3 regions of the Lysinibacillus sp. NPDC056232 genome follow, and region 3 is predicted to be linked to each of the others. Evidence: predicted binding sites of a transcription regulator. Region 3 holds the regulator's gene; each other region holds the start of a gene.
What was found. The regulator LexA, encoded in region 3, represses DNA repair genes until DNA is damaged. The targets are predictions, from matches to a motif close to CGAACATATGTTCG.
Positions count from the first base shown of each region.

Region 1: a site for LexA is predicted at 1,419-1,432, ahead of ACFCYJ_RS10305 (carbohydrate kinase). Genes of this name have one in related genera too.
Region 2: a site for LexA is predicted at 1,104-1,117, ahead of ACFCYJ_RS11235 (YhjD family protein). Genes of this name have one in related genera too.

Region 1 is NZ_JBHJTF010000010.1:114,673-117,958, reverse strand. Features, by position in the region: gene ACFCYJ_RS10315 (GAF domain-containing sensor histidine kinase) at 1-439, shown strand, start outside; partial or broken gene ACFCYJ_RS10310 (LURP-one-related/scramblase family protein) at 665-1,054, shown strand; gene ACFCYJ_RS10305 (carbohydrate kinase) at 1,465-2,556, shown strand; gene ACFCYJ_RS10300 (pseudouridine-5'-phosphate glycosidase) at 2,561-3,286, shown strand, end outside.
Region 2 is NZ_JBHJTF010000012.1:28,241-31,526, reverse strand. Features, by position in the region: gene ACFCYJ_RS11240 (Ig-like domain-containing protein) at 1-699, shown strand, start outside; gene ACFCYJ_RS11235 (YhjD family protein) at 725-1,081, opposite strand; gene ACFCYJ_RS11230 (PH domain-containing protein) at 1,222-1,701, opposite strand; gene ACFCYJ_RS11225 (hypothetical protein) at 1,715-1,966, opposite strand; gene ACFCYJ_RS11220 (hypothetical protein) at 2,109-2,363, opposite strand; gene ACFCYJ_RS11215 (hypothetical protein) at 2,453-3,286, opposite strand, start outside.
Region 3 is NZ_JBHJTF010000001.1:235,040-238,325, forward strand. Features, by position in the region: gene ACFCYJ_RS01145 (prepilin peptidase) at 1-146, shown strand, start outside; gene ACFCYJ_RS01150 (gamma-glutamyl-gamma-aminobutyrate hydrolase family protein) at 234-956, shown strand; gene lexA (transcriptional repressor LexA) at 1,353-1,970, opposite strand; gene yneA (cell division suppressor protein YneA) at 2,133-2,450, shown strand; gene ACFCYJ_RS01165 (YneB family resolvase-like protein) at 2,447-3,112, shown strand.

The DNA of each region.
Region 1 (3,286 bases), on a different contig from region 3:
TTTACAGATGTTAGATTTAAATTCTATTATTCGAGATATTACCCCTTTAATAAAGATAGATGCATTTAATCAAAATAAAATTATTCAATTTAATCTGAAAGACATTCCAGATTTACTTTTAAATCGTAACGAAATACGACAATTGATAATAAATCTATACCGTAATGGCTTAGAATCAATGAGCACAGGTAAGGTTCTATCCATCAGTACATGCAAAGGAGATGAAAATTGTGTAATTCTTGCAGTACGGGATCAAGGAGAAGGTATCAGTCCTGCAATAGTAGAAAAATTGGGTACTCCATTTTACACGACCAAAGATAATGGCACTGGCTTAGGACTAGGCATATGCTATGCAATTGCTGCCCGTCATAACGCAAAAATTGAATTTCAAACAGGATCTGAAGGAACTACTTTTTTTATAAAATTTACTTATATATGAAAAAGTGAAACTCTCTTTAGTGTTGTTACGAAGAACCGTAGTGTTGAATAGATTAGCAAGATATGCAAACTTCTTTACTTGCATATCTTTTCTGTTATGAAGGTATTTACATATAATGCGCTGAATAAATTTATAAGTCCAAATCTAAAAAATTATTTCTATAATTATTAATAGCTATGATGAAATCTGCGCTATATTGATATGCTATTTCGAAGGAGGTGTAGAATGAAGCAACTTTATATAAAGCAAAAGGTATTCAGTCTAAGTGGCAAATTTACGGTAAAGGATCAGCAGGAGAAGGATGTTTATTACGTAGAGGGTAGTTTTATGCAAATTCCAAAGACTTTCTCCATTATGAATACAACAAGAGATGAAGTCGCGCTTATTACGAAAAAGGTGTTCAGCTTTTTACCGAAGTTTTTTGTTGAGGTAAATGGTCGAGAGGTGTTAACGATTAAGAAGGAGTTTTCTTTCTTTAAAGCACGCTATACGATTGATGCAGCAGACATTGAGATACATGGTAACTGGTGGGATATGGATTTTCAGATCTTACAGCATGGTGTAGTCATCGGTAAAGTGAACAAGGAGTGGTTCACTTGGGGAGATAGCTATAAGCACATCCTGTGATGACGCCTTCGTGACCAACATCATGCTGCTGTCGCTGCGTTAACACTACGCTTTCGCGCAAAAAACATCTGTTGGCCCGAGACCCTGGAGCGAGCAGACAGGGGAACGAAGGCTAAAACCATCACGTCCTATGATAACGCCTTCGGACCAACATCCTGTTGCCCCAAGCGGCTCATCGGACGCCCCCAGGAAAGCGCTCAGTCGGAATGGAAATCAGCCCCTTCTTTGCCGAAATGCCATACTTATTTAATACGACACCTTAATTTCATTGAAGTAATAGATATAACAACATGAAGTTGAAGCCAATATTATAACGGCTTCAACTTTTTTGTTAAAAAATTTTGACACCAACCAAACAAAAGTTTATAATATAAACAAATATAATAAAAGGTGATGCTATGAATGAAAGAGAACAGGCGGTCCTTGCATTAATTCGCCAGAATCCGTTTATGTCTCAGCAAGAGATGGCAGATAAGATGAAGCTATCTCGACCAGTCCTTGCTAATTTAGTGTCGAGCTTAACGAAGCAGGGGAAAATTGTAGGTCGTGCATATATTTTGCCTGAGGAAAATGAAATTATTTGTATCGGTGGAGCCAATCTTGACCGAAAATTTCATGTAAAAGGGAATGTCCAATTCGGTACGTCCAATCCTGCTAGCTCTTCATTTAGTGTAGGTGGTGTTGGACGAAACATTGCTGAAAACTTAGGTAGATTAAATCATCAAGTAACCTTGCTGACTACTGCCGGCAAAGATGCTGATTGGCAAGTGATCCAAGAAGCGTCAGAGCCATTTATGAATTTACGTTATGTGGAGCAGCTACCTGACGCTTCGACGGGTTCCTATACTGCGGTTATGGATGAGCAGGGCGAGCTAGCATTAGCGGTAGCAAATATGGAAGTATATGATCTTTTATTGCCAAGTTTGCTAAAAAAACATGAGGCAATGCTGATGAATGCGGGCTGCTTTATTATGGACTTAAACTGTCCAAAGGAAACAGTGGCTTACATACAGCAGGTTGCAATTGCCCGTGACATTCCGTTTGTCATCGTACCGGTATCTTCGCCAAAAATGAATCGATTACCTGATACGTTGCAAGGAGTAACATGGTTTATTTGTAACACAGATGAAGCAGAGACGATTGTTGGTCATAAAATCGAAAACTCTGTGCATTATGAAAAGGCTTTACAGCAACTTCTTACATTAGGTGCTGACCAGGTAATTATTACAGCGGGTAGCAAGGGTGTGTATGCAGCTTCCGTTACAACGAAGCCAAGTCATTACGCGGCTAAAGCTATAGATAAAATTGAAGATGTAACAGGTGCAGGAGATGCATTTGTCAGTGCTGTAATCCATAGCTGGCTTACTGGGCAATCATTTGCAACATGTATTGATGCAGGCTTAACGAATGCCAAAAATACACTTGCATCTCCATATACCGTAAGACCTGAGCTATCAGTTGATTTGTTAAACAGTGAAATGGAGGAATAACAACATGAAAGAATTCATCGTATTATCAGAAGAAGTAAAAGCAGGACAAGCAAAAGGCTTACCAATCGTAGCATTAGAATCAACAATTATTTCACACGGAATGCCATATCCACAAAATGTTCAAACAGCACGTGAAGTGGAACAAATTGTTCGTGATAATGGTGCAGTACCAGCAACTATTGCATTAATCAATGGTAAAATTAAAATTGGTTTATCAGATGAAGAACTTGAAATGTTCGGTAATGCTCAAGGCGTAGCAAAAGCATCTCGTCGTGACTTAGGCTATCTTTTAGCAACAAAAAAATTAGGAGCGACAACTGTAGCAGCAACAATGATTTGTGCGGAGCTAGCTGGTATTGAAATTTTTGTAACTGGCGGTATCGGTGGCGTACACCGTGGTGCTGAAACAACAATGGATATTTCAGCAGATTTAGAAGAATTAGCACAAACAAATGTTGCTGTAATTTGTGCGGGTGCTAAGTCAATTTTAGATATTGGTTTAACTTTAGAATATCTTGAAACAAAAGGTGTACCAGTTGTTGGATATGGTACAGATGAGCTACCAGCATTCTACACACGTCAAAGCGGTTTTGATGTCAACTTCAAGATTGATACGCCAGAGGAAGTGGCAGAAATGCTACGTGCAAAATGGCAATTAGGCTTAAAAGGTGGAGCTGTCATTGCTAACCCAATTCCAGAGTCTGAAGCACTTGAGCATTCATTCATTACA
Region 2 (3,286 bases), on a different contig from region 3:
TTAAGAATTATCTCTCCAGCATGGAATACTTCTTCTTCAAATATAGAAGTTATAATAGATGGGAAAATCATCGAAACTTATTCTGCTTACAGCAATAAACAACAAAGACAAACTTTAATCTATGAAGAAGTTGGTCTAGAAGATAAAATACATGAAGTAGTTATTAAAAATAAAACTACTAAGTATTTAATATTAGACGCTATTGATATAGATGGAGAGTTAATTAACATAGATTCTACTGAATCTATAACTTTAGATAGGAATGCACTAGAACTTCTAGAAAGTAGCCAAGATAAGTTAATAGCTACAGTTACACCTGATACTGCAAAAGTAATCTGGTCATCAAGTGATGAATCAATTGCTACTGTAGATCAGGATGGTAATGTTACGGCCCTTCACGAAGGTGAAGCAATTATTACTGCGAAGATTGAAGGTACTGATATTACAGCCACTAGTACAGTAATTGTTAAGAAACCAAACAATGAATTGTCAAATGCGATTTTAAGTATCACATTAGTAAACGGTATTACAAAAGAATATGACGTTACTAATATAGTTATAAATAACTATTTGAAATGGTTTGAAAGTGCACAAGGTACATCAACATTCAAATTTTCAAAAACAATTTCACCTTATAAAAAAGTAACGGAATATATTGTTCATGATAAAATCGCTTCATTTGAAGTAAGAGAATATTAAACAAAAAATGACCAGGTACTCACTTTCAATTGAGCACCTGGTCTTTATTTTGGTGACTTAATAATAATTTTTCAACCTGTGTTTTTAATGCCATATTAGCATAAGTAAACACTTGGTCTTCACCAGCTGTGGCAATAATTAAATCGCTAAAGTTTTCATCGACCTTTTCCCACCGGACGACTCTTATTTTATCTTTGGCCAACAGCCTTTTAGCATTGTAACATTCTTGTGAAATATCATCTAAAAGCTTATCAAGGATTGGCAAATATACTTTGCTCAATTTAAGGTTTTCTATTACTTTGTAGTCGCGTTGCAATGATTGAACGGCCATATCATAAACCACATATTTGTGCATTAGTCGCCTTTGCTCGAAACTTATCATACAACCTCTCGCTCCTTAGAAAAGAACATTCGTTTGCATTATTTTAGAACAGACGTTCGTGTTTTGGCAAAGGGAAGTTTTTGGAAATAAAAAAGACTAGGCGCTCATTTAAGTATCTAGTCCCTTGCATGTCGTGTTCCCTATTTAATCCTGTTTAAAGCATGATCTAATTCATTTAGCCAATGCTTCCCACCATAAACGATAAATGTTGTTTCATTCTCTTCTTCATCAAAAACATGAATTCTTTGTGTGATGAAAAGATTTAACCCTAGTTTAACTTGATCTACTTCATCCAAATATATTTCCCAATATAAGTTAGGATTAATATTAAAAGCGTGAGCGCAAAAAATCAGACGTTGATTTGTTAACAACAAACGGCCTCCATCAGATTTAGTTGCACTGTAATACATATTCGCTACCCCTGAGCGTATAGGGAATTCATTTGTATTCATTTCAATTTCGTGAAAGAAGATTTTTTTATTTGCTAGTTTATATTCATCGGAATCAAAAGTGATTTGTTTCGCCTTTGATGTAATAATATAACTACCACAGTACTCGCAAACATTTTCCGTTGGATCAAATGTTGCAGCACAGTTTGGACAATTTAAAGCTTTAACCATCGCTTCATCGCTCCTAATAGTCAGAAAAGATGATATGTGCTAGCTTATCCTGTGAGACTCTTGTCTGACTAGCAATTTTATAAGGTATGTATCCCGAAAATAGCCAAAAATCAACCTCTTGATTATAGGTTTCCACAAGATGTTTCGTTTCTGTAGCAATCGAATAAATATATGAAATAACCTCCATATCTTGTTCGATTTCATGTGCTAACTCGATAATTTTTTCTACTGATTTTATTGGGCCAACAACACCTATTTTATACATCTTTAGTTCCTACCTTCTATGTCAAACTACTTTTGTTATGACAAAAAATCCTCAATTATTATACAGATTAACTATAAATAGTATATCGAAGAATTGATATTCTACACAAATATAAAAGATAAATTTAACCAAAAGGCTTTTTTTACTGAAAAATAATTGTATTAATGAAATTAAGGGTGTCGTTTTCAGTGGGGCGCTTTCTTGGGAGCGTCAGGGCAACGTGCGAAGCGGTAGGGTGTTTTTTTGCGCGAAAGCGAAGTGGCAGCGGCAGGGTGTTGGTCATGAAGGCGTTATCAAACTTACTGTCATTCAACTTTCGAATTTTATCGGAACACTTTCTCGTTTTATCACCCAACTTTTGAATTTTATCGATAAACTTTCTCGTTTTATCACCCAACTTTTAATTTTTATTGACATCCTCATGCATGGCGCGCACATTAAAACCCCGAATAATTTCGTTATTCGGGGTTTGGCTTTTAAACGATTTTATAAATCGTTTGCATACATTTTCTTATATAAAATTTCTAATTTTTTCGAGAGCTTACCATAGGCAGTTTGCCAAGTTTTACGAGCTGCTTCATTATCTTCTGTCGCAGGTACATAAAGAGCATGTACATCGGCTACTTTTTTCAAGTCACTCTCGGCTTGTGTTAGTTTAGAATAATTTTTCACGACGCTCTTTTCCGAAGAACTAAGGCCATCATATGCTGTTCGGATTTCTTTTACTTTCGTTTCCAAGTCATCAATATATTCACCATTTACAATCAGTGAATTAATGGATTCAACTAATTTCAAAGCACTTTCATTAGACTGTTGTTGACCTTGATCTTTATCAATAATGGATTGTCGTATTTCTGGACTAATTAAACTCATTTGTTTTGAAGTTAGCTTATTAAAAGCTTTAATAACAGTTGTTGGGTTACTAGTAAATGATTTTTCATACGTCTTCATAAATGATTCTACTTTTTTCACATCGGAAACCGCTGTTGTTAAGATCGACGCATTCGTAATACGTTTTTTATCACTAGAGCTTAGCTTTTTATATTGAGTTGAAAGCTCATTAATCTTTTCTATTGATACTGTATACGAATCATTATCATTTGAGACCATTTTTGCAATTTCATTATTTAATGTTGTGATATCTGGTGCATTACCGTCTTCTAGACGATTATTGAGCAAATCTTCATATTGCTGTTTGGCTAAATGCTGTTGATTTGCTGGCAGCTTAGCATATGCAGTTTGTACGGTTTGAATTTTTTTCGCTTGTTTCGCTGCATCGGTTTCTTCTCGGGCAGTTTGCACTTTTTTATGGAATGACTT
Region 3 (3,286 bases):
GTATGATTGTTGGGATAGCTATGTTAAAGGTACGCGGGCAGGGAAGAAAAACGCCTATACCATTCGGGCCGTCTATTGCTTTAGCGGCGATTATTATCTATTTCTATGGGGATGCGTTGATGGATTGGTATCTCGGATTTTGGTAATTAATCAGGGGGTGCCCTCAATGATTCATCGTCTTCATCAATCAGAGTTAATGCGAGATCAATCTTGTAGATCATGGAGGGGATAAGATGAAACCTATTATCGGTATAACAGCCTTTGTAGAGGATGATTTGTCCTCAAGATTAAATGCCGCCTACAGCAAAAGTATAATTGAAGCTGGGGGTATTCCACTAATAATTCCGCTTGGAGTGGAAGAGGATGTAGCACAAATTTTATCGTTGACGGACGGATTATTACTATCGGGCGGACACGATGTACATCCATTTCTTTTTGGTGCAGAACCTACACCAAAATTAGGGAAGGTTCATCCAGAAAGGGATTCTGTAGAACTGTCCTTAATTGAAGCCGCCTTTATTCGGAAAATGCCGGTTTTCGGAATTTGTCGAGGGATTCAAATGCTAAATGTTGCGTTTGGAGGCACGGTCTATCAAGATATTGAGAGCGAGTATCACAGTCGGAAATTAATAAAGCACATGCAACAAGCGGCACGGGGCGTTACTACACATCATGTTCATCTAACACCTGATACATTATTAACAACGATGATCGATGAAGAAAAAATTGCGGTGAATTCATTTCATCATCAGGCAATAAACGTAGTAGCAGAAAAATTGAAAGTAGTAGCCAAATCAAGTGATGGTATCATTGAAGCGGTAGTACACGAAGATTTACCATTTTGTCTAGCAGTACAGTGGCATCCTGAGGAGCTAGCCATAGCAGGAGATGAAGTATCCAAGAAATTATTTACTGCATTTGTAAAGGCAAGTTTGAAATTTAAGATAGAGGCATAAAACTTGATAAGCGTTTAATGGCATAGATTTTTTTACCTAAGGGCAAGATAACCTTGGTGATAAACATGAAAAAATAGAGTTAGTGTATATAAGTTGATTGGAGTGGAGGCTGGGCGACTCCTTGGGGATTAGCGTCACAGATGAGACCCTGGAGCGAGCAGCGCGAGTGAAGCGGCTCATCGGACGCCCCCAGGAAAGCGCCCAGCCGGAACGGAAATCAACCCACGTTATGGAGATGAGCTGATTTAATTAACTAAAGGCTTTGCTAGGTGTAGAAATCCATTTTAAAGTGGGTTTTTTTAATGTTTAAAATAACACTCAAAAAATAAGAAAAAGAGGTATATGCCCATTTGTGAACATAAAATCCTCTTTTTATACTTTACTATTGAGATACTTTTAATGTACACGACGATAAAGACCTACAACATGTCCCAAAATAGAAACTTGGTCTACGATAATTGGCTCCATTGTTGCGTTTTCAGGCTGTAAACGGAAATGACTTTTTTCCTTAAAGAAACGCTTTACAGTTGCTTCATTCTCTTCAGTCATTGCTACGACAATATCACCATTATCAGCAGTTGCTTTTTGTTTAACAATAACTAAATCTCCGTCTAAAATGCCAGCTTCAATCATTGATTCACCCATAATTTCTAGCATAAATAACTGATCTTCACTTGTACCATAAATATCTGGTAGTGGGAAATATTCATCGATATTTTCAACAGCAGTTATCGGAGAACCTGCAGTAACCTTCCCAACAAGTGGGACATGTATAACATGTTGCTTTTGAATAGAATCCTCCGGCTCTAGAATTTCAATGGCACGTGGCTTAGTTGGGTCGCGTCGAATCAAGCCTTTTTGCTCTAAACGAGCTAAATGTCCATGAACTGTAGAGCTTGAAGCAAGTCCAACTGCTTCACCAATCTCACGTACAGATGGTGGATACCCCTTTGTGCGCACCTCTTCTTTAATGAAATCTAAAATGGCCTCTTGTCTTTTCGAAACTTTTTTCATGATTGCTCACCTCTTTTTTCTAATCATTCTACTTATTAGTAGTATAGCAGAATGCGAACACTTAAGCAAACATAGGTTCGAAAAGTGTTTGACAAAAACGTTTGTTCGCATTATTATAAGAACATATATTCCGAACAAACATTCTCGAAAGGGGTTATAAACATGAACTGGTTTAAAAAAAATCCACATATTACAACTTTATTAGGAGCTTGTCTACTATTTACAGCATATCTTTTTATAACAGACCCAGGCGAGGTTACATACGCTGAAATTGAAATCGAACATGGTGATAGCTTATGGTCGTTAGCCGAACAATACCGTGGTAAAATGAAGTCGGATGAATGGATTAAGCTTGTTAAGGCAGAAAATGAATTATCGAACGTACGAATTATTGCAGGTAAATCTCTAGTGATTCCAGTAGTGGGTGACGACCAACCCAATCCTATAAATTCAATTGAAATTGCGAGAAATGTAAAATGATAACTAAACAACAATCGGCTGTTGTCTATTGCCGTGTGAGTACAGAAAAAGAGACACAAAGCTCCTCGTTAGAGCGTCAGGAGGAGGAGCTAGTACGCTATGCTAAAGAGCAGGGTTACGAAGTGAAGCGTGTTTTTAAGGATAAGCATAGCGGCTATGATGTGGAACGAGAAGGTTTACTAGAAATGCTTGATTTCATAAAAGAAAAAGAAGTTACAGCATTATTTGTGCAGGATGAGACACGCTTAGGACGTGGAAATGCTCGAATGGCCGTGTTGCATTTATTGCAGAAAACTGAAACGAATGTTTTCTCTATGCGAGACGCGGGACCTGTACAATTAAATGAAATGGATACGATGCTCCTAGAAATTTTAGCAATTGTAGAGGAGTACCAGCGCAGAATCCATAATGCTAAAATACGTCGTGGCATGCGTCGTGCTGTTGAAAATGGCTATCGCCCTGAAAACAATTTATCTAATCGAGGGAATCCAAACGGTCAAGAACGAAAAGATGTCCCTGTAGAAGAAATCGTCAAGCTCCGTAATCGAGGCTTCACCTTTGAGGAAATCGCTATGACTCTTAGAGGTCTAGGCTTTGATGTAAGCAAAGCCACTGTCCATAGGAGATATCGGGAACATCAAGAGGGAAACGAAATAAAGTGACGTTTTAATCAGTGGGAGTTTGATCGTCCCGCTGATTTTTTTGGCTCTAGATGGAGATGAAGGACCGAGAAGTGATGGATACAGTCACCGAAGTAAAGGATAGAAGAACTGTAGAGACGGGTTTTACCATCAAAATGATGGGTACAAGGAATAACTATGTTCCATCTATCCTTA